One region of the Lysinibacillus sp. YS11 genome, then DNA from elsewhere that is predicted to be linked to it. Evidence: a T-box and tRNA genes for the amino acid it is inferred to sense, from the RefSeq annotation. Region 1 holds a T-box; the other regions hold tRNA genes.
The links. The T-box of region 1 lies ahead of tyrS (tyrosine--tRNA ligase). A T-box ahead of a tRNA ligase gene usually reads a tRNA of that ligase, here a tRNA-Tyr.
Positions count from the first base shown of each region.

Region 2: it encodes a tRNA-Tyr, which carries the amino acid that the T-box ahead of tyrS (tyrosine--tRNA ligase) is inferred to sense. The anticodon was not compared.
Region 3: it encodes a tRNA-Tyr, which carries the amino acid that the T-box ahead of tyrS (tyrosine--tRNA ligase) is inferred to sense. The anticodon was not compared.

Region 1 is NZ_CP026007.1:2,921,102-2,928,434, forward strand. Features, by position in the region: gene LBYS11_RS14500 (DUF2626 family protein) at 1-170, shown strand, start outside; gene LBYS11_RS14505 (MBL fold metallo-hydrolase) at 246-890, opposite strand; gene LBYS11_RS14510 (DUF2759 domain-containing protein) at 1,060-1,239, shown strand; gene tyrS (tyrosine--tRNA ligase) at 1,295-2,509, opposite strand; T-box leader at 2,651-2,892, opposite strand; gene LBYS11_RS14520 (LTA synthase family protein) at 3,148-5,043, opposite strand; gene LBYS11_RS14525 (YqgQ family protein) at 5,324-5,533, opposite strand; gene LBYS11_RS14530 (5-formyltetrahydrofolate cyclo-ligase) at 5,526-6,119, opposite strand; gene rpmG (50S ribosomal protein L33) at 6,232-6,381, opposite strand; gene LBYS11_RS14540 (hypothetical protein) at 6,531-6,983, shown strand; gene LBYS11_RS14545 (hypothetical protein) at 6,987-7,333, shown strand, end outside.
Region 2 is NZ_CP026007.1:278,348-285,680, forward strand. Features, by position in the region: rRNA gene LBYS11_RS01290 (16S ribosomal RNA) at 1-867, shown strand, start outside; rRNA gene LBYS11_RS01295 (23S ribosomal RNA) at 1,049-3,975, shown strand; rRNA gene rrf (5S ribosomal RNA) at 4,043-4,158, shown strand; tRNA gene LBYS11_RS01305 (tRNA-Val) at 4,170-4,245, shown strand; tRNA gene LBYS11_RS01310 (tRNA-Asp) at 4,250-4,325, shown strand; tRNA gene LBYS11_RS01315 (tRNA-Thr) at 4,334-4,409, shown strand; tRNA gene LBYS11_RS01320 (tRNA-Tyr) at 4,417-4,500, shown strand; tRNA gene LBYS11_RS01325 (tRNA-Trp) at 4,505-4,578, shown strand; tRNA gene LBYS11_RS01330 (tRNA-His) at 4,627-4,702, shown strand; tRNA gene LBYS11_RS01335 (tRNA-Gln) at 4,712-4,786, shown strand; tRNA gene LBYS11_RS01340 (tRNA-Lys) at 4,800-4,872, shown strand; tRNA gene LBYS11_RS01345 (tRNA-Arg) at 4,891-4,967, shown strand; tRNA gene LBYS11_RS01350 (tRNA-Pro) at 4,983-5,059, shown strand; tRNA gene LBYS11_RS01355 (tRNA-Ala) at 5,075-5,150, shown strand; tRNA gene LBYS11_RS01360 (tRNA-Ser) at 5,164-5,256, shown strand; tRNA gene LBYS11_RS01365 (tRNA-Phe) at 5,263-5,338, shown strand; tRNA gene LBYS11_RS01370 (tRNA-Gly) at 5,344-5,417, shown strand; tRNA gene LBYS11_RS01375 (tRNA-Ile) at 5,422-5,495, shown strand; tRNA gene LBYS11_RS01380 (tRNA-Asn) at 5,502-5,578, shown strand; tRNA gene LBYS11_RS01385 (tRNA-Glu) at 5,580-5,651, shown strand; gene LBYS11_RS01390 (nitric oxide synthase oxygenase) at 6,222-7,268, shown strand; gene LBYS11_RS01395 (hypothetical protein) at 7,318-7,333, shown strand, end outside.
Region 3 is NZ_CP026007.1:3,866,838-3,874,170, forward strand. Features, by position in the region: gene LBYS11_RS19410 (S-layer homology domain-containing protein) at 1-2,253, opposite strand, end outside; tRNA gene LBYS11_RS19415 (tRNA-Leu) at 2,895-2,975, opposite strand; tRNA gene LBYS11_RS19420 (tRNA-Cys) at 3,022-3,095, opposite strand; tRNA gene LBYS11_RS19425 (tRNA-Gly) at 3,104-3,178, opposite strand; tRNA gene LBYS11_RS19430 (tRNA-Gln) at 3,184-3,258, opposite strand; tRNA gene LBYS11_RS19435 (tRNA-His) at 3,263-3,338, opposite strand; tRNA gene LBYS11_RS19440 (tRNA-His) at 3,374-3,449, opposite strand; tRNA gene LBYS11_RS19445 (tRNA-Trp) at 3,462-3,535, opposite strand; tRNA gene LBYS11_RS19450 (tRNA-Tyr) at 3,549-3,632, opposite strand; tRNA gene LBYS11_RS19455 (tRNA-Thr) at 3,642-3,717, opposite strand; tRNA gene LBYS11_RS19460 (tRNA-Phe) at 3,730-3,802, opposite strand; tRNA gene LBYS11_RS19465 (tRNA-Asp) at 3,818-3,893, opposite strand; tRNA gene LBYS11_RS19470 (tRNA-Met) at 3,897-3,971, opposite strand; tRNA gene LBYS11_RS19475 (tRNA-Val) at 3,998-4,073, opposite strand; tRNA gene LBYS11_RS19480 (tRNA-Glu) at 4,089-4,163, opposite strand; tRNA gene LBYS11_RS19485 (tRNA-Ser) at 4,188-4,279, opposite strand; tRNA gene LBYS11_RS19490 (tRNA-Asn) at 4,285-4,361, opposite strand; rRNA gene rrf (5S ribosomal RNA) at 4,378-4,493, opposite strand; rRNA gene LBYS11_RS19500 (23S ribosomal RNA) at 4,606-7,333, opposite strand, start outside.

The DNA of each region.
Region 1 (7,333 bases):
ACGAGGTATCGCTATTATTCTTAGGTAATACAGGTTTATTCTTATTATTAGGCTTCTTAAACCTTTCAGAACGTATGTACATGTACATTTTCGGAGCATATTTAACTGTATTCTTCGCTGGCTTCACGTACTATACAACATTCATTCACGTACCTGGTGGCGGTCATTAATACAAACAAAATCGCGTATCTCACTTTCGGTGAGATACGCTTTTTTATGTGCTAAAACAGTTTATTGTCCATGTTTTAAAATCCATTTAAAAAAGGATTTGTCTCCATTTCTGCGCCTACCGTTGTATAATTACCGTGTCCAGGATAGATAATAGTATCCTCAGGTAATGTCAACAGTTTATTATGGATAGATTCCAATAAAATTTTGGTTGATCCCCCTAATAGATCTGTACGTCCTACACCTTGTTCAAATAACGTATCTCCCACGATGGCAAAACCGTCATTTTCAAAGATATAAGAAATACTCCCCGGTGAATGCCCAGGTGTAAAAACAGCTTGAAACACAAAATTACTTATTTCAATTTGCTGTTCTTTTTTGATAATTGTATCTTGCGCTGGTGCGGCTACCCTATAATCCGGTAATGCAGGATATTTACTAGAGCCATTCTTCGTTGGATCTGCTAGCCAACTAACTTCCTTTTCATGAATCCATACAGGAACGTCAAATACCTCACTCACTGCATCTACTGCCCCTATATGATCAAAATGGGCATGTGTTAAAAAGATAGCAAGAGGTTTTAAGCCGTTGCTACGGATTGTTTTAATTAGACGCTCCGCCTCTTCACCTGGATCAAATACGATACATTCTTTTTCTTTATTCGATACGATATAGCAATTCGTTTGGACGGGACCAAGAGAATAACTTCGTACGTTCATCATAGATATCACCTCAACTTCTTATTATACAGGCTTTGCCACAATTTGACGATAAATGTTCATAGTTTACAGTATTTTAGTCCTCGACAAAAACAAATAGAACGTTTACAATTAAGGAGGAATATTGTTTGCGACATTCATTTTCTGATGTCGAAAGGAGTGTCTATTTTTAATGAACTTATTAATGGTTATTTTTGGTCTAGTAGCGATTTTAGCTGTATTTGGTACATTCCAAGCAATTAAAGAAAAGAACCTATTAAGCGTTGTTTTCAACTTATTAAGTGCTGCTGTATTCGGATGGTTCGTCATCATGACGATTGTTCACAGCGGTTACCCACCAAAATTACACTAAAATTCAGACAGAAAAAGAGCAGTCTCTTCGGAGATTGCTCTTTTTTTGTCTATTATTACTTATTGAATTGAAGAAACCGCTTCTTGCCGATTTGTAGAACATCATTATTCATTAATACTTGTGATATGTCATCCATCGCCATTTTTTCTCCATTCAAGGATACTCCTTTTTGCTTGATTAACCGCAAAAACTCACTCTTACTTTGAATAAAACCCATTGTCACTAGTTGTGGAATGATATCCACGATTCTTTCCTTATCAATTTCTAAGAGCAGTATAGGAATGTTTTTCGGTATTTCCTTTTTTTGAAATGCTGCTTCAAAATAAGCTCTTGCTTCCTCCACTGCTGTAGATCCATGGTATAAAGCCGTTATAATTTCTGCTAATAGGAATTTCAAATCGCGGGGATTCTCTCCCTTTTGTAGTCTATCTTGAATAGCCTGCACTTGTAGTGGATGCTCATCTGTTGCTAATTCGAAATATTTGATAATTAAAGTATCTGGTACTTCCATCACCTTTTTAAACATAATCTCAGGTGCTTCATTGATGCCAATATAATTACCTAAACTCTTACTCATTTTTTCAATACCATCTAACCCCTCTAGTAAGGGCATAAAAATAGCAATTTGTTTTTCTAATCCTCGATGCTTTTGTAAGGTGCGTCCCATTAAAATATTGAACGTCTGATCCGTTCCACCTAACTCTATATCTGCCTCAAGTTCTACTGAATCATATGCTTGCATAAGTGGGTAGAAAAACTCATGTATACCAATTGGGATGTGCTGTTGGTAACGTTTCTGAAAATCTTCGCGCTCTAGAAGTCGAGCAACAGATGTTGTGGCTGCTAGCTTGATGACTTCTTCAAAGGACAGCTTCGCTAACCATTCACTATTAAAACGAACCGTTGTCTTGTTCGGATCTAGTACTTTAAAAATTTGCTCACAATAAGTTTGGGCGTTTTTCTTCACTATATCGTCATTTAAGGCTGTTCGCCCCTTAGCTTTACCTGTAGGATCGCCAATTCGTCCTGTAAAATCACCGATAACAATAACTGCATGATGGCCTAAATCTTGCATTTGCTTGATTTTCCGTAGAACAACCGCATGACCTAAATGAATATCTGGTGCGGACGGATCGAGCCCTAGCTTAATCGTTAAAGGTCGCTGTTCTTTATACGATCGCTCTAATTTTTCAAATAAATCCTGTTCATCAACGATCTTGTTAGCACCCTTCTTGATAATCGCTATTTGCTCCTTTGGTGTTAAAAACATACGAAACATCTCCTTGTAATATTAAATATTAATATTGCAAGTTCTATAAGAGTAAATGGGGTACCGATTTTGTTTACAAGGCTTTAATAGCTTTACACGTTTTTGCTTAGAAGGCATAAAAAAAACGCCTTTAGGAAATTCCTAAAGGACGTAGATAAACGTGTTACCACCTTTTTTCGAGAGCTATTCACATAGCTCTCCTCAACAAGTACAGCCATAGCGATACTTTTGCAATGATTACGGATGCAACCCCGTCGTAGCCTACTATAGTTTCGGTACGCAGCTCCAAGATGTATTCACTTTAATATCCCCTTGCGCCTCTCAACAACCGGCTACTCTCTGTCAGTTCCATTAAAGTTACTCGTTCTTTTCGATGCCTTTCACTCTTATACTCCGAAATGCGAAAAACAAATCTTCGTTATGCAGATATTTACACTTATTATAATCGTATCTTGCTATTTGTCAATAAAAAGAAATGTTCAATAAAGTGTATTCACGTTGCATAGTGTTGTAAAACATTGCGAAAAGTGCTTTCTTTAGCATAGGATTCACAAAAAAAATTTTATGAATAGTGCTTGAGACTAATTCTTTTTTATCAGCAATAAAAAGAGAGATCCCTATACGAGATCTCTCTTTGATTATTTAACTGAATCCTGCTTTAAATTACCTGTTTTTTCGTCATAGAAGCGAAGTAAGTCTCCATTAATGATGGCATCAGAATTTTCTAGCTCCATTGTAGCACGATCAGCATAAGACTGACATGGCTCACCATCTATTTCTTCGCCAGTTGCTTTGTCATAGCAAGCTTCACCAGCATAGACGTATTTATCTGTAATAAAACGTCCATCACGGAAGACTACAAAGTCCTCATGCTCTGGAGAAAATAAATCTGCACCCATTTGCATATCTTTTGACGTTTCAACGCCAAGAAGGTGTAAGATCGTTGGACGTAAATCCATTTGTCCTGAAATCTCAGTCATTTCTTTTCCATCGCCAGCTCCTGGGATGTGGATGAATAAAGGTACTTCTTGAAGCATTGCATTATCCATTGGTGTAATTTGATCTTTTCCTAAATATTGTGCCATTGCTTTATTATGGTTCTCAGAAATACCATAGTGATCCCCATACATCACAATAATAGAATTATCATAGACACCTTGATCTTTTAACTGTTGGAAGAAGTCTTTTAAAGCCTCATCCATGTAACGTACTGTTTGGAAGTAACGATTTAATGTACCTGAATTTGAATCATATTCAGGAATCATAATATCTTCTGGATCCAATGTAAATGGATAATGGTTCGTTAAAGTAATAAGTCTAGAGTAGAATGGCTGAGGCATATCTTTCATTAAAGCAGCTGATTGCTCTAAGAATGGAACATCTTTCATTCCCCAGTTTACAGCTTGCCCCTCTTCCACAGTATATGAATCTATATCGTAGAATTTATTAATTTTTAACGATTGATACATCATGTCACGATTCCAGAATGATTTATTATTAGGGTGCATGACATTTGTAAAGTATCCATTTTCTCCAAGGCGTTCAGCCATTGAATTATACGTATTTCCACCATGCGTGAAGAATACAGCACCTCGACCTAAACCAAACAGTGAGTTTTCAACAATAAACTCCGAGTCAGAAGTTTTTCCTAACCCTGTTTGGTGATAGAAGTTACTGAAATAATACGTATCTTTATCTTTTGTTAAAGAGTTTAAGAATGGCGTAATTTCATGACCATTCATGTCATTATTAATGACAAAGTTTTGTAATGACTCCATCGATACCACAATCAGGTTACGACCTTTATATTTCCCAAACATCTCTGGATTTACAGCAGCCTGATTAGAACGTATATAGTTGTTCACTTCTACTAGTTCACTACCATCGGCTAACGCACGTTGAGCAGATGATTTAGATTGAATATAAATGTCATACAAGTGGTAATTGTACGTACCAATGTTTTTTACTAATAATTCGCGGTCAAAACTACGTGTTAGTAATTGTGGGCGCTCAGTTTCTGCTAATCCTAAATTTAAGAATGTCATTGCTATTGCAAGCACAAAAAATGCACGACGGAATTCAATATTCACTTTAAATGCATCTTTCATTTTTGGTAAAAATTTATTCGCTAAGATTAAGATAACGACATCAACGAAATATAATACATCCCAAGGCTCAACAATGGCTGCTACTGATGTTCCTAAGTCACTAAAGTTACTTGTTTGGAATAATACTGGTAGCGTAATAAAATCATTGTAGAATCGATAGAACGCTACATTTCCGTATAAAACAATGGACAAAATAACGCTGACCGTAATCAAATAACGATTTCTAGCTTTTGCTGATTTAAAGAATAGTGATAAACCATACGTAAATAGCAAGAAGCTTAATGGATTAATAAATAAAATAAACTGTTGCATTGCATTTTCAATTTTCATTTCAAAGCTTGTGTGGTAAACAATGACCGTTTTGATCCAAGTTGCTATAATTGCTAGTATCATAAATGAATGTTTAGGCCACTTTATTGATTTCATTCCTAACATCCTCCCTACTTCCTTACAAAAAAATAATAATTATTTACATTTTGTTACGGAAACAAAATATATCTTAATCCTTTTTTAACAGATAATCAACACATATCTTAGGGAAAATTTTTTCTCCCTGCTCTTTCTATGCACCAGATATCTATATATACGTTTTGCATTGTAAAAAGTTTCGTAAAAACATAAAAACAGCGGAAACCCACTGTTTTTAAGAATATTACATACATGTTACATTAATTTTACAATACCCAATTACATTATATTTCAAACATTACTTTTTATGCTCTTCCATACGAAGTCTTGTTGTTTCTTGTCGAATAAGCAGTAGAGCCATTTGATAATCTTTTATATCTAGTACATTCGCTTTATAGAGCTCACGTATTTCATCCTCCATCAACATCAAATCGCCAATAGGATCACGTGTATAAATATAGGTACCATATGTTTTCAAGAGTTCATAAATATCTAGCATTTTATCCATTTTCATTCGCTCCTCGTTGTGCAACACAGTCAATACGTTTTGTGGGCGTCACAATGATATCTACTGGGCAATCATGTGCTTCAGTAGGAACACAATCAATGATTTGCTCATCAAAGAGCAGCGACATCAGCTTACCCTTATTATAGTTTAATACATAGCGGTCATAATAACCACCGCCATAGCCGATTCGATAACCGTATGGATCAAAAACAACGCCTGGTACAACAATGATATCCATCTCATTTGCGTCAACAAACTCACTTTTTGCTGGAATGGGCTCACGCAAATGCATATATACAGTTTCAAGCTGTGCAAATGATTCAATGGCATAAAATGACATTTCCCTTGTTTTCGGGTGACATTTAGGAACTGCGACCTTTTTACCTAGTTTCCATAATTCCTCAATTATAAGAATTGTGTCGACTTCTGGCTTATTTGAAATGGTCATGCCAATTGTATTTGCTTCTATTATATATGGTTCCTGTAGCACCTTGTTTAACACAGCTAATGATTGACGATGATAGTCTTCATCCGTCATAGTTGCAAGGGCTTGGCGTACCGTGTTTCGTAAAGTTGTTTTATCCATCTAGGCTACCTCCTATATCGTAAAACTTCATATCCTCCTGGAATTGTTACATTGAATGATGTGATAAAATGTAGAAAGCCAAAACCACTTGTGGTTTTGGCTTAATGAGCGATTACTTAGTTTCACGGTGAAGAGTGTATTTCTTCTCGCGAGAGCAATATTTTTTAAGTTCAAGACGCTCTGGATTGTTACGCTTGTTCTTTTTAGAAATGTAGTTACGTTCGCCGCAATCTGTGCAAGCTAAAGTAATATTTACGCGCATCATTAACCCTCCCACTCTATATCAAGAATTTAAATTTGAGCATGATTTATACGACTAACCTATTATAACATAAACTGAAAAAAATCTACCTTCATTTCATATTAAGTTTGCATATGGTAAAATATCTTATAATTACATACTACATTGAGGTGAAACTATTGGATTTATCCATCGTATTAATGAGTATCGGCATTTTTCTGATCATCGTTTCGTTCTTTTTCAAAAATAGCTCGAAAAAAATCGAACAAGATGTCGAAGAATTATCTATCTCCATCTTCCAAGAAACGAATAATTTAAAACGTCGCCTTAAGATTGTGGAGGAAGAACTTTTACTAGAGCCTGAGTTCCAAGTGAAATCAAAATCAAGTATCCCTCCAAAAGGTCAAGATCCTAAAGTGCACCAAGTCATGCAGGCCGTTCAACAGGCTGCACAGAGTTCAAAAGTTGGACAAACAACAGCACCAGCAAAACCGATTCATCAAATTATTATTAGTCAGGTACTTGAATTAAATAAACAGGGTCTTTCTGTAGCAGATATTAGTATTCGCTCAAATTTAACAGAAGAGCAAGTTCGGCAAGTGATTGCAAACGGGGGGCGTTGATTGATGAATAAGTCTGCCATTCGTGCATTTGGTATAGCCATTTTTCTTGTTGGGGCATTGCTTGCACTCGCAAACCGCTTCGATGTAAATATTGGTCTTCCTACTAAGGAATTTTCCAATCAACAACAGGTAAAAGAACTACAAAACAAATTAAGTAAGGCCAATCAGGAAATTGCCTCGTTAAAGGATCAATTAAAGCAAGTACATACGACTGAAAAAACTTCTACAACAGATGCATCAAAACAAGCTGATGAAGAAGCAGATACAGATGTAACAACGATGTCTCTGCAAATCTATAGTGGTATCACACCCTATAGTGTGGCCCAAAAACTTGAAGACGGTGGCATTAT
Region 2 (7,333 bases), 1.9 Mb from region 1:
TCCAAGTGTAGCGGTGAAATGCGTAGAGATTTGGAGGAACACCAGTGGCGAAGGCGACTTTCTGGTCTGTAACTGACGCTGAGGCGCGAAAGCGTGGGGAGCAAACAGGATTAGATACCCTGGTAGTCCACGCCGTAAACGATGAGTGCTAAGTGTTAGGGGGTTTCCGCCCCTTAGTGCTGCAGCTAACGCATTAAGCACTCCGCCTGGGGAGTACGGTCGCAAGACTGAAACTCAAAGGAATTGACGGGGGCCCGCACAAGCGGTGGAGCATGTGGTTTAATTCGAAGCAACGCGAAGAACCTTACCAGGTCTTGACATCCCGTTGACCACTGTAGAGATATAGTTTCCCTTTCGGGGGCAACGGTGACAGGTGGTGCATGGTTGTCGTCAGCTCGTGTCGTGAGATGTTGGGTTAAGTCCCGCAACGAGCGCAACCCTTGATCTTAGTTGCCATCATTTAGTTGGGCACTCTAAGGTGACTGCCGGTGACAAACCGGAGGAAGGTGGGGATGACGTCAAATCATCATGCCCCTTATGACCTGGGCTACACACGTGCTACAATGGACGATACAAACGGTTGCCAACTCGCGAGAGGGAGCTAATCCGATAAAGTCGTTCTCAGTTCGGATTGTAGGCTGCAACTCGCCTACATGAAGCCGGAATCGCTAGTAATCGCGGATCAGCATGCCGCGGTGAATACGTTCCCGGGCCTTGTACACACCGCCCGTCACACCACGAGAGTTTGTAACACCCGAAGTCGGTGAGGTAACCTTTTGGAGCCAGCCGCCGAAGGTGGGATAGATGATTGGGGTGAAGTCGTAACAAGGTAGCCGTATCGGAAGGTGCGGCTGGATCACCTCCTTTCTAAGGATTATTTCGGAATACAAACCTTGGGTTTGTAAGATTACGTTTTGCGTTCAGTTTTGAAGGTTCATTCTATCTGAATGAAACACTTCAAAACTTGTTCTTTGAAAACTGGATAAAACGACATTGAAATTGTAACAAACACATTTATTTTTTAAGTTTTTTATAGGCTTAATAACTTGGTTAAGTTATTAAGGGCGCACGGCGAATGCCTTGGCACTAGGAGCCGAAGAAGGACGGCACTAACACCGATATGCTTCGGGGAGCTGTAAGTGAGCTTTGATCCGGAGATTTCCGAATGGGGGAACCCACTACGTTTAATCGCGTAGTATCTTGACGTGAATACATAGCGTCTTGAAGGCAGACCCAGGGAACTGAAACATCTAAGTACCTGGAGGAAGAGAAAGAAAAATCGATTCCCTGAGTAGCGGCGAGCGAAACGGGAAGAGCCCAAACCAAGAGGCTTGCCTCTTGGGGTTGTAGGACACTCTATACGGAGTTACAAAAGAGCGAGTTAGATGAAGCGACTTGGAAAGGTCCGCCAGAGCAGGTAAAAGCCCTGTAGTCGAAAGTTCGTTCTCTCCTGAGTGGATCCTGAGTACGGCGGAACACGTGAAATTCCGTCGGAATCCGGGAGGACCATCTCCCAAGGCTAAATACTACCTAGTGACCGATAGTGAACCAGTACCGTGAGGGAAAGGTGAAAAGCACCCCGGAAGGGGAGTGAAAGAGATCCTGAAACCGTGTGCCTACAAGTAGTTAGAGCCCGTTAATGGGTGATAGCGTGCCTTTTGTAGAATGAACCGGCGAGTTACGATTACGTGCGAGGTTAAGCTTTAGAAGGCGGAGCCGCAGCGAAAGCGAGTCTGAATAGGGCGAAATAGTACGTGGTCGTAGACCCGAAACCAGGTGATCTACCCATGTCCAGGGTGAAGGTGAGGTAACACTTACTGGAGGCCCGAACCCACGCACGTTGAAAAGTGCGGGGATGAGGTGTGGGTAGCGGAGAAATTCCAATCGAACTTGGAGATAGCTGGTTCTCTCCGAAATAGCTTTAGGGCTAGCCTCGTGATGAGAATACTGGAGGTAGAGCACTGTTTGGACTAGGGGGCCATCCCGGTTTACCGAATTCAGACAAACTCCGAATGCCAGATATTTATACACGGGAGTCAGACTGCGAGTGATAAGATCCGTAGTCAAAAGGGAAACAGCCCAGACCACCAGCTAAGGTCCCAAAGTAATCGTTAAGTGGAAAAGGATGTGGCGTTGCACAGACAACCAGGATGTTGGCTTAGAAGCAGCCATCATTTAAAGAGTGCGTAATAGCTCACTGGTCGAGTGACGCTGCGCCGAAAATGTATCGGGGCTAAACGATTCACCGAAGCTGTGGATTGACATCTACGATGTCAGTGGTAGGAGAGCGTTCTAAGTGCGTTGAAGTCAGATCGGAAGGACTGGTGGAGCGCTTAGAAGTGAGAATGCCGGTATGAGTAGCGAAAGACGGGTGAGAATCCCGTCCACCGTATGACTAAGGTTTCCTGAGGAAGGCTCGTCCGCTCAGGGTTAGTCGGGACCTAAGCCGAGGCCGATAGGCGTAGGCGATGGACAACAGGTTGATATTCCTGTACCACCTCCTCACCGTTTGAGAAATGGGGGGACGCAGTAGGATAGGGTAAGCGCGCCGTTGGTTGTGCGCGTCCAAGCAGTAAGGCGTGTGTGTAGGCAAATCCGCACACTGTAACGTTGAGCTGTGATGGCGAGTCCGTATGGACGAAGTTCCTGATTTCACACTGCCAAGAAAAGCCTCTATCGAGGTGAGAGGTGCCCGTACCGCAAACCGACACAGGTAGTCGAGGAGAGAATCCTAAGGTGTGCGAGAGAACTCTCGTTAAGGAACTCGGCAAAATGACCCCGTAACTTCGGGAGAAGGGGTGCTCTTGAGCGTGCAAGCGCATGAGAGCCGCAGTGAATAGGCCCAGGCGACTGTTTAGCAAAAACACAGGTCTCTGCAAAACCGTAAGGTGACGTATAGGGGCTGACGCCTGCCCGGTGCTGGAAGGTTAAGAGGAGTGGTTAGCGCAAGCGAAGCTGCGAATTGAAGCCCCAGTAAACGGCGGCCGTAACTATAACGGTCCTAAGGTAGCGAAATTCCTTGTCGGGTAAGTTCCGACCCGCACGAAAGGCGTAACGATCTGGGCACTGTCTCAACGAGAGACTCGGTGAAATTATAGTACCTGTGAAGATGCAGGTTACCCGCGACAGGACGGAAAGACCCCGTGGAGCTTTACTGTAGCCTGATATTGAATTTTGGTACAACTTGTACAGGATAGGTAGGAGCCAGAGATCTCGGAGCGCCAGCTTCGAAGGAGGCGTCGGTGGGATACTACCCTGGTTGTATTGAAATTCTAACCCATGCCCCTTAGCGGGGCAGGAGACAGTGTCAGGCGGACAGTTTGACTGGGGCGGTCGCCTCCTAAAAGGTAACGGAGGCGCCCAAAGGTTCCCTCAGAATGGTTGGAAATCATTCGTAGAGTGTAAAGGCACAAGGGAGCTTGACTGCGAGACCTACAAGTCGAGCAGGGTCGAAAGACGGGCTTAGTGATCCGGTGGTTCCGCATGGAAGGGCCATCGCTCAACGGATAAAAGCTACCCCGGGGATAACAGGCTTATCTCCCCAAGAGTCCACATCGACGGGGAGGTTTGGCACCTCGATGTCGGCTCATCGCATCCTGGGGCTGTAGTCGGTCCCAAGGGTTGGGCTGTTCGCCCATTAAAGCGGTACGCGAGCTGGGTTCAGAACGTCGTGAGACAGTTCGGTCCCTATCCGTCGTGGGCGTAGGAAATTTGAGAGGAGCTGTCCTTAGTACGAGAGGACCGGGATGGACACACCGCTGGTGTACCAGTTGTCTTGCCAAAGGCATCGCTGGGTAGCTATGTGTGGACGGGATAAGTGCTGAAAGCATCTAAGCATGAAGCCCCCCTCAAGATGAGATTTCCCATTACGCAAGTAAGTAAGATCCCTCAAAGACGATGAGGTAGATAGGTTCGAGGTGGAAGTGTGGTGACACATGGAGCTGACGAATACTAATCGATCGAGGACTTAACCAAAAAAGTTTGAAACATTCAATGTATCGTTTATCTAGTTTTGAAAGAATAAGTCTTTCAGCTGAATAAGTGAAGTGATGATGGCAAAGAGGTCACACCCGTTCCCATACCGAACACGGAAGTTAAGCTCTTTAGCGCCGATGGTAGTTGGGGGCTTCCCCCTGTGAGAGTAGGACGTCGCTTCGCTTATTTTTTGTGGAGGATTAGCTCAGCTGGGAGAGCACCTGCCTTACAAGCAGGGGGTCGGCGGTTCGAGCCCGTCATCCTCCACCATTTTGGTCCCGTGGTGTAGCGGTTAACATGCCTGCCTGTCACGCAGGAGATCGCCGGTTCGATCCCGGTCGGGACCGCCATTATTATTGCCGGTGTAGCTCAGTTGGTAGAGCAACTGACTTGTAATCAGTAGGTCGTGGGTTCGACTCCTATCGCCGGCACCATTCCCTTGGAGGGGTAGCGAAGTGGCTAAACGCGGCGGACTGTAAATCCGCTCCTTAGGGTTCGGCGGTTCGAATCCGTCCCCCTCCACCATTTTAGGGGCATAGTTCAACGGTAGAATAGAGGTCTCCAAAACCTTTGGTGTGGGTTCGATTCCTACTGCCCCTGCCAGGTATTGAGGTACTCGTTCATAATACAGCTAATATAATCTATATAGTGGCGATTGTGGCGAAGTGGTTAACGCATCGGATTGTGGTTCCGACATTCGTGGGTTCGATTCCCATCAGTCGCCCCATTTTAAAATTGGGGTATAGCCAAGCGGTAAGGCAACGGATTTTGATTCCGTCATGCCTAGGTTCGAATCCTAGTACCCCAGCCATTTTTAATTTCACGAGCCATTAGCTCAGTTGGTAGAGCATCTGACTTTTAATCAGAGGGTCGAAGGTTCGAGTCCTTCATGGCTCATCATTTTTTAATTAACATGCGCCCGTAGCTCAATTGGATAGAGCGTCTGACTACGGATCAGAAGGTTATGGGTTCGACTCCTGTCGGGCGCGCCAATAAAATCATGTTTACGGAATGTAGCTCAGCTTGGTAGAGCACTTGGTTTGGGACCAAGGGGTCGTAGGTTCGAATCCTGTCATTCCGACCATCTTTCATGATAAATGGGGCCTTAGCTCAGCTGGGAGAGCGCCTGCCTTGCACGCAGGAGGTCAGCGGTTCGATCCCGCTAGGCTCCACCATTGTAATATTTTTGGAGGTATACCCAAGTCTGGCTGAAGGGATCGGTCTTGAAAACCGACAGGCGGGTAACACCGCGCGGGGGTTCGAATCCCTCTACCTCCTCCATTTTTCGGGTCAGTAGCTCAGTTGGTAGAGCATTAGATTGAAGCTCTAAGTGTCGGCGGTTCGATTCCGTCCTGACCCACCATTATTGCGGGTGTAGTTTAATGGTAAAACCTCAGCCTTCCAAGCTGATGTCGTGAGTTCGATTCTCATCACCCGCTCCAAAATGGGCCTATAGCTCAGCTGGTTAGAGCGCACGCCTGATAAGCGTGAGGTCGATGGTTCGAGTCCATTTAGGCCCATATTATTCCGAAGTAGCTCAGTTGGTAGTAGCACCTGACTGTTAATCAGGTTGTCGCAGGTTCGAGTCCTGCCTTCGGAGCCACGGCCCGTTGGTCAAGTGGTTAAGACACCGCCCTTTCACGGCGGTAACACGGGTTCGAATCCCGTACGGGTCATCAAGCATGTAGCACAGATGTGTGTTACATGCTTTTTTCTATTCTCCTGTTCTTTAAACGATAAAAGATAATGCAATAGCAGAAAAAGACCTATTTGCAAGGTGAGGGACTGAATTTAATTCCCCTAGCATCTTACTATGGGCTCCTATAAGCCGTTTCACTTACCACGTACACTTCCATGGTCAATACTTTTGTGAAGGCTGCTTGACTTCTCTAGTATAGCGATACAGGCGAAATCCTGGCCAGAGAATTTGTGAAACTGGTTCTGCTCTATGCGAAAGCGAAGCAACAGCAGCAAGTAAGTAGCCCAGAACGTATAGCTTTTTCACCATTTACAAAAATTCTATTGATTTCTTTGTTCTACAACCCCCTGAAAAAGGCTACATGACTACTGTAGCCTTTTTATAATAATTAAAATCTTTCTCCCTTACATTCTCTTACGAAAGAGAGTCTATAGAGTAAATATGAACAAACTATTTCATATATAAAATATGTATGTTTTTTCAATTACTATTTTCATGGTGCTTGTTGTTTTGTTCCTCTAATATGAGGATAAGTGGAGGAATCGATATGAATATACAGGAGATACAGCAATTTTTAAGTCTATATCAGACAGAACAAAATGAATCAGAACTTTGGTTAAAGAATAGATTACAGGCAGTTAAGGATGCAGGTAAATATCACCCAACAACAGAGGAGCTAGTTTTTGGCGCACGTGTGGCATGGCGAAATAGCAATAAGTGTATTGGACGTCTGTTTTGGCAGTCACTGCATGTGGTAGATGCACGTGATGTTTTAGATGAAAAGGCTATTTTTCAAAAATTACTAGAACATATTGATTATGCGACAAATCATGGGAAAATTCGTCCAACTATAACAGTGTTTGCTTCAGATAGAGTACGGATTTGGAATCATCAACTAATTCGTTATGCAGGCTATGAAACAGATGCAGGCATTATTGGAGATTCACAGTCCATTAAATTTACAAAAGTGTGTGAGTCGTTAGGATGGAGAGGTAAAGGAACTGATTTTGATGTACTACCACTCGTTATACAGGTAGATAATCGTGCTCCTCAAATGTTTGTAATTCCTGAAGAAAATATAGTAGAGGTCTCAATCCGTCATCCAGAGTCAAACGATGTGGAAAAATTAGGAATGAAGTGGTATGCCGTACCTATTATTTCGAGTATGCGTTTTCAAATGGCTGGAATTGATTTTCAAGCAGCTCCATTTAACGGCTGGTATATGGGAACAGAGATTGGCGCACGAAATTTAGCAGATCATGATCGTTATAATATGTTACCTGCAATTGCAGAGATTTTTAATCTTGATACAACCAAACAAGCGTCTCTTTGGCGTGATCGTGCTTTAGTAGAACTTAATATTGCTGTTCTTCACTCATTTAAAGAAGATGGTGTGAGCATTGTTGATCATCATACAGCAGCTCAGCAGTTTAAATTGTTTGAGGAGGCAGAAAAATCAACAGGAAGAGAAGTTACAGGCAACTGGACATGGTTAATCCCACCACTTTCCCCTGCCACAACTCATATATTCCATAAACCCTATGTAAATATTTATCATACACCAAATTATTTTTATCAAAAACCATGCTATTAGTGTAAAAGAATTGTTTACTTTCGATACTTTTGATGAGAGAGGGCTTACTATGTTAGATCAGCAAA
Region 3 (7,333 bases), 950 kb from region 1:
TGGTGCATTCGGGAAAGTCGTTGGTACTCCTTTTTCGACTCTTGTGCTTTCAGTTTTTCCGTTTTCTGTAACTGTTACATAGACTTTATCAAGTCCTAGAGGAAATCCTCCTAGAATCTCTACTATACTAAGTGCAGTTGACGTTGTTACTGAAAAGCTTCCAAGGATATTTCCATTTGTACTTGCATCATACACTTTAATTAATGAGCCTACTGGTAATGAAGGTAAAGCAATCATATCCTTGCCTGCTGTCGCGTAATTAACCAATTGTATGTGTGAAGAAGCTTGTGATTGATTTGAACTTTGAACATATACCGTCGTTGATAAACTTGCTGGTATGTTCCCACTTGCTGCATACCGTACTTCATAGTTTCCTGCACCTAAGCCAATAATTTCTGTTGCTAATAAAGGTACATTCGTCCAACTTGTGTCTGTAACTAGTTTATATTGATATTTCTTACTTGCATTTAAACCTGTAATCTTACCATCATTTCCTACTAAAGTTGGAGACACCCCTTGTAAACCCTTTGGTGCTGATGGTGCTACGGGAACTGTTGTATCAATAGACCCGCTACCTGAGTTATCAGATGACGTATCGGATAAATCTGGGTTTTTTGTTCCAGCAACTCGTTCGACATTGCCTTTTACAGAATTATAATTTTGAATTATATCAGCAGGTTTTGAACCTGTTGGAATAACAAGGTTGCCAATTTTGGTTTCTGTTCCTATTGTAACTTTTGTTTCTCTATTAAGTGTTTCAAGATTACTTACTCGACCGATTGTTTGCAGATTTACATTTGCACTTGTCATAAGAGATAGATTAACAATGTCACTTTTACCAGATAATTTAACCTCACCTGTAGTTGTTACTTGTAAAGCAGTTACATTTGAGTTAATGACGACGTCAGTAGCTCCCTGGACAATCAATACTTTAGGAAGCACCACTGAACTTCCAGCAGTTAATATTGCATTGCTATTAACAACAATCTCTCCTACTGTAGATGCTCCAGATGTTTTCGATAGGAAAATAACATCAGCATTTTTATCCACACCCACATCACCCAATTGAAATTCACTGAAAACTACTCTTCCTCTTACTTTAGTTTCATTCGCAGCTATAGGTAAGTTATTCATAGATGCAACCTTTGCTCCAAAAGATTTATATGCATTAGTTTGATTTGCTAGTTGCAAAGTATCATCAATCGTCGTTTTACCTTCCACTTTCAAGAATTCAGAGTAGAAAGAATTCTCAACGCCTTTACCAACATGTAAATCGCCTTTAATGCTGATATTCTTCATTGTGATGTAATCGCTATTTACAATGACAGTAGAATCGATAGTTGCACCTTTTCCATCAAAGACAGCATGATTTACATAGGGGTTATTAGTATCAGTACTTGGTGTACCTTTTGCAGTTAATTCAATAGATTGTATTTGTTCAATTTTATTCTCTTTTATAGTTAGTTTTAAGTTGGCACCTTTTAATGTCGCTAGATTACTCGGATTAATCCATTTCTTTTGATCATCTGAAAGTGTGTATGTACCTTCAGAAGTCACCAGTGTCTCATCTGTAATATTGGAGATCGTCTCATTCACATGAACAGGAACAGGTGTTATTCTGTTTTCACTACGGTAAATGAACGCTGCTAGTTGTCCACGAGTCACACTTTTATTAGGCGAAAATGTTGTTGAGGTTGTTCCGGATGTGATTTCATTTTCAATCAATACCCCAACATAATTATTAAACCAATCATCTTGACTCACATCTGTAAAGTTTATTTTTTGTTGAGAATTTTCTGATTTTAAATCATAGGCTAATGAGATAATTTTTGCCATCTGTGCACGAGTCACAGGATCATTCGGTCTGTATTCACCTTCAGATCCCACAATAATTCCTTTATCGGCTAATGCAGCAATATATTTATAGAAATTATGCTTTTCAGAGACATCTTTAAATCCTGGGTTCTTAATATTAGTTGTATCTAAATCTAATGCAAGTGCGATGATTTTTGCAGCATGGGCGCGAGTTAAAGGTTCTTTTGGACGGAAAGTACCATCTTCATAGCCACTTATAATATTACGTGCATGTAAACTATTTACTGCTTCATAAAAGTATGCATTTGACTGTACATCTTTGAATTTAGTTGCAGCTGCGTTAGCATTTGGTATCACTGTCACTAAACTACCTACCACAACAGATGCTGTAACTGTAGATGCTATTATCTTGTTAAAATTTTTATTCTTTTTTTTCATAATCTCACATTCTTTCCCTCATTATTGATGGTGACTTATTTACTAATAAATAGTAATTTGCGATATATCTTTTTGTATGTTTTTTTAAATTGGAATATCTCCCTTTCTTATTATAATTCCACAATGGTTTTTGGGTAGTTATTACCAAATATTTTAGATATATCCTTTTTTGCTTTCCATTTTAGAGAAATTAGTCTACCTATCATACAAATGTGGTAAAAATATTTTATAATAAATAGTAAAATTAATATATATAAATTTTGAATTAATAGAACAAAAATTTTAGTTCAACTTCATGCATGACCCATACGTTGTGATTGATGTTTTCATGTTTCATCGATACAAAACATATCTTAATGCCACTTGTTTCTAAGTGAAGGAAGAAACTAAACTCTGTCTTGTCATTTTCTGCTTTTAAGAGGCAAGTACACATTAATTTATCAGTTAACGTTACCATAATGAAGGTAGATTATATTAAATAACTTTAGTTTGCTAATACAGCGCAAAATATAGCTGCTGTAAAGGCAAAAATATGACCCATTCAGTCCCCCGCTCCTTTATCTATGTTTATATACTTTCTATAATTTTTTACAACAAAAAAAAGAACCCCTGATATATCAAGGATTCTTCGTTGTAATTGATACCGGTGGTCGGGGTCGAACCGACACTCCAAAGGAACACGATTTTGAGTCGTGCGCGTCTGCCAATTCCGCCACACCGGCATAATGGAGATAAAAAAATCGGATAAACCGATTAACAGTTAAAATATGGAGGCGGCAACCGGATTTGAACCGGTGATAAGGGTGTTGCAGACCCGTGCCTTACCACTTGGCTATGCCGCCGTCATACATGGAGCGGAAGACGAGGTTCGAACTCGCGACCCCCACCTTGGCAAGGTGGTGTTCTACCACTGAACTACTTCCGCAAAAATGGCTGGGGTACTAGGATTCGAACCTAGGCATGACGGAATCAAAATCCGTTGCCTTACCGCTTGGCTATACCCCAACAATGGGGCGACTGATGGGAATCGAACCCACGAATGCCGGAACCACAATCCGGTGCGTTAACCACTTCGCCACAATCGCCATTGTATTATGATGTTTATTAATTTTATATTAGATGGGGCGACTGATGGGAATCGAACCCACGAATGCCGGAACCACAATCCGGTGCGTTAACCACTTCGCCACAATCGCCATAAAATTAATTGGCAGGGGCAGTAGGAATCGAACCCACACCAAAGGTTTTGGAGACCTCTATTCTACCGTTGAACTATGCCCCTAAAATAATAAAACTGGTGGAGGGGGACGGATTCGAACCGCCGAACCCTAAGGAGCGGATTTACAGTCCGCCGCGTTTAGCCACTTCGCTACCCCTCCGGGAAAATCTGGTGCCGGCTATAGGAATCGAACCCACGACCTACTGATTACAAGTCAGTTGCTCTACCTGCTGAGCTAAACCGGCAAAAAAACAAGATGGGTCAGGACGGAATCGAACCGCCGACACTTAGAGCTTCAATCTAATGCTCTACCAACTGAGCTACTGACCCATATTTTAAAATAAATGGCGGTCCCGACCGGGATCGAACCGGCGATCTCCTGCGTGACAGGCAGGCATGTTAACCGCTACACCACGGGACCATTTGGTTGCGGGGGCTGGATTTGAACCAACGACCTTCGGGTTATGAGCCCGACGAGCTACCACTGCTCCACCCCGCGATAATACTATAATGTTGTAAAAATAATGGTGGAGGATGACGGGCTCGAACCGCCGACCCTCTGCTTGTAAGGCAGATGCTCTCCCAGCTGAGCTAATCCTCCATCTGGGTATTGAATTGGTGACCCCTACGGGATTCGAACCCGTGTTACCGCCGTGAAAGGGCGGTGTCTTAACCACTTGACCAAGGGGCCATCGTTTGGAACACATCAAAGTGTTGGCGGAGAGTAAGGGATTTGAACCCTTGAGACAGTGTTAACCGCCTACACGATTTCCAATCGTGCTCCTTCGGCCACTCGGACAACTCTCCAAGAATGGCTCCGAAGGCAGGACTCGAACCTGCGACAACCTGATTAACAGTCAGGTGCTACTACCAACTGAGCTACTTCGGAATAATTTTAGTATATAGCCTAGCGACGTCCTACTCTCACAGGGGGAAGCCCCCAACTACCATCGGCGCTAAAGAGCTTAACTTCCGTGTTCGGTATGGGAACGGGTGTGACCTCTTTGCCATCATCACTAGACTATTTGAAAGACAATACTTATTATAACATATCTTATAAAAATTACAAGTATATTCTAATATTTTATTCTTTCAAAACTGGATAAACGGTGCATTGAAAGTTTCAAACTTTTTTGGTTAAGTCCTCGATCGATTAGTATTCGTCAGCTCCATGTGTCACCACACTTCCACCTCGAACCTATCTACCTCATCGTCTTTGAGGGATCTTACTTACTTGCGTAATGGGAAATCTCATCTTGAGGGGGGCTTCATGCTTAGATGCTTTCAGCACTTATCCCGTCCACACATAGCTACCCAGCGATGCCTTTGGCAAGACAACTGGTACACCAGCGGTGTGTCCATCCCGGTCCTCTCGTACTAAGGACAGCTCCTCTCAAATTTCCTACGCCCACGACGGATAGGGACCGAACTGTCTCACGACGTTCTGAACCCAGCTCGCGTACCGCTTTAATGGGCGAACAGCCCAACCCTTGGGACCGACTACAGCCCCAGGATGCGATGAGCCGACATCGAGGTGCCAAACCTCCCCGTCGATGTGGACTCTTGGGGGAGATAAGCCTGTTATCCCCGGGGTAGCTTTTATCCGTTGAGCGATGGCCCTTCCATGCGGAACCACCGGATCACTAAGCCCGTCTTTCGACCCTGCTCGACTTGTAGGTCTCGCAGTCAAGCTCCCTTGTGCCTTTACACTCTACGAATGATTTCCAACCATTCTGAGGGAACCTTTGGGCGCCTCCGTTACCTTTTAGGAGGCGACCGCCCCAGTCAAACTGTCCGCCTGACACTGTCTCCTGCCCCGCTAAGGGGCATGGGTTAGAATTTCAATACAACCAGGGTAGTATCCCACCGACGCCTCCTTCGAAGCTGGCGCTCCGAGATCTCTGGCTCCTACCTATCCTGTACAAGTTGTACCAAAATTCAATATCAGGCTACAGTAAAGCTCCACGGGGTCTTTCCGTCCTGTCGCGGGTAACCTGCATCTTCACAGGTACTATAATTTCACCGAGTCTCTCGTTGAGACAGTGCCCAGATCGTTACGCCTTTCGTGCGGGTCGGAACTTACCCGACAAGGAATTTCGCTACCTTAGGACCGTTATAGTTACGGCCGCCGTTTACTGGGGCTTCAATTCGCAGCTTCGCTTGCGCTAACCACTCCTCTTAACCTTCCAGCACCGGGCAGGCGTCAGCCCCTATACGTCACCTTACGGTTTTGCAGAGACCTGTGTTTTTGCTAAACAGTCGCCTGGGCCTATTCACTGCGGCTCTCATGCGCTTGCACGCTCAAGAGCACCCCTTCTCCCGAAGTTACGGGGTCATTTTGCCGAGTTCCTTAACGAGAGTTCTCTCGCACACCTTAGGATTCTCTCCTCGACTACCTGTGTCGGTTTGCGGTACGGGCACCTCTCACCTCGATAGAGGCTTTTCTTGGCAGTGTGAAATCAGGAACTTCGTCCATACGGACTCGCCATCACAGCTCAACGTTACAGTGTGCGGATTTGCCTACACACACGCCTTACTGCTTGGACGCGCACAACCAACGGCGCGCTTACCCTATCCTACTGCGTCCCCCCATTTCTCAAACGGTGAGGAGGTGGTACAGGAATATCAACCTGTTGTCCATCGCCTACGCCTATCGGCCTCGGCTTAGGTCCCGACTAACCCTGAGCGGACGAGCCTTCCTCAGGAAACCTTAGTCATACGGTGGACGGGATTCTCACCCGTCTTTCGCTACTCATACCGGCATTCTCACTTCTAAGCGCTCCACCAGTCCTTCCGATCTGACTTCAACGCACTTAGAACGCTCTCCTACCACTGACATCGTAGATGTCAATCCACAGCTTCGGTGAATCGTTTAGCCCCGATACATTTTCGGCGCAGCGTCACTCGACCAGTGAGCTATTACGCACTCTTTAAATGATGGCTGCTTCTAAGCCAACATCCTGGTTGTCTGTGCAACGCCACATCCTTTTCCACTTAACGATTACTTTGGGACCTTAGCTGGTGGTCTGGGCTGTTTCCCTTTTGACTACGGATCTTATCACTCGCAGTCTGACTCCCGTGTATAAATATCTGGCATTCGGAGTTTGTCTGAATTCGGTAAACCGGGATGGCCCCCTAGTCCAAACAGTGCTCTACCTCCAGTATTCTCATCACGAGGCTAGCCCTAAAGCTATTTCGGAGAGAACCAGCTATCTCCAAGTTCGATTGGAATTTCTCCGCTACCCACACCTCATCCCCGCACTTTTCAACGTGCGTGGGTTCGGGCCTCCAGTAAGTGTTACCTCACCTTCACCCTGGACATGGGTAGATCACCTGGTTTCGGGTCTACGACCACGTACTATTTCGCCCTATTCAGACTCGCTTTCGCTGCGGCTCCGCCTTCTAAAGCTTAACCTCGCACGTAATCGTAACTCGCCGGTTCATTCTACAAAAGGCACGCTATCACCCATTAACGGGCTCTAACTACTTGTAGGCACACGGTTTCAGGATCTCTTTCACTCCCCTTCCGGGGTGCTTTTCACCTTTCCCTCACGGTACTGGTTCACTATCGGTCACTAGGTAGTATTTAGCCTTGGGAGATGGTCCTCCCGGATTCCGACGGAATTTCACGTGTTCCGCCGTACTCAGGATCCACTCAGGAGAGAACGAACTTTCGACTACAGGGCTTTTACCTGCTCTGGCGGACCTTTCCAAGTCGCTTCATCTAACTCGCTCTTTTGTAACTCCGTATAGAGTGTCCTACAACCCCAAGAGGCAAGCCTCTTGGTTTGGGCTCTTCCCGTTTCGCTCGCCGCTACTCAGGGAATCGATTTTTCTTTCTCTTCCTCCAGGTACTTAGAT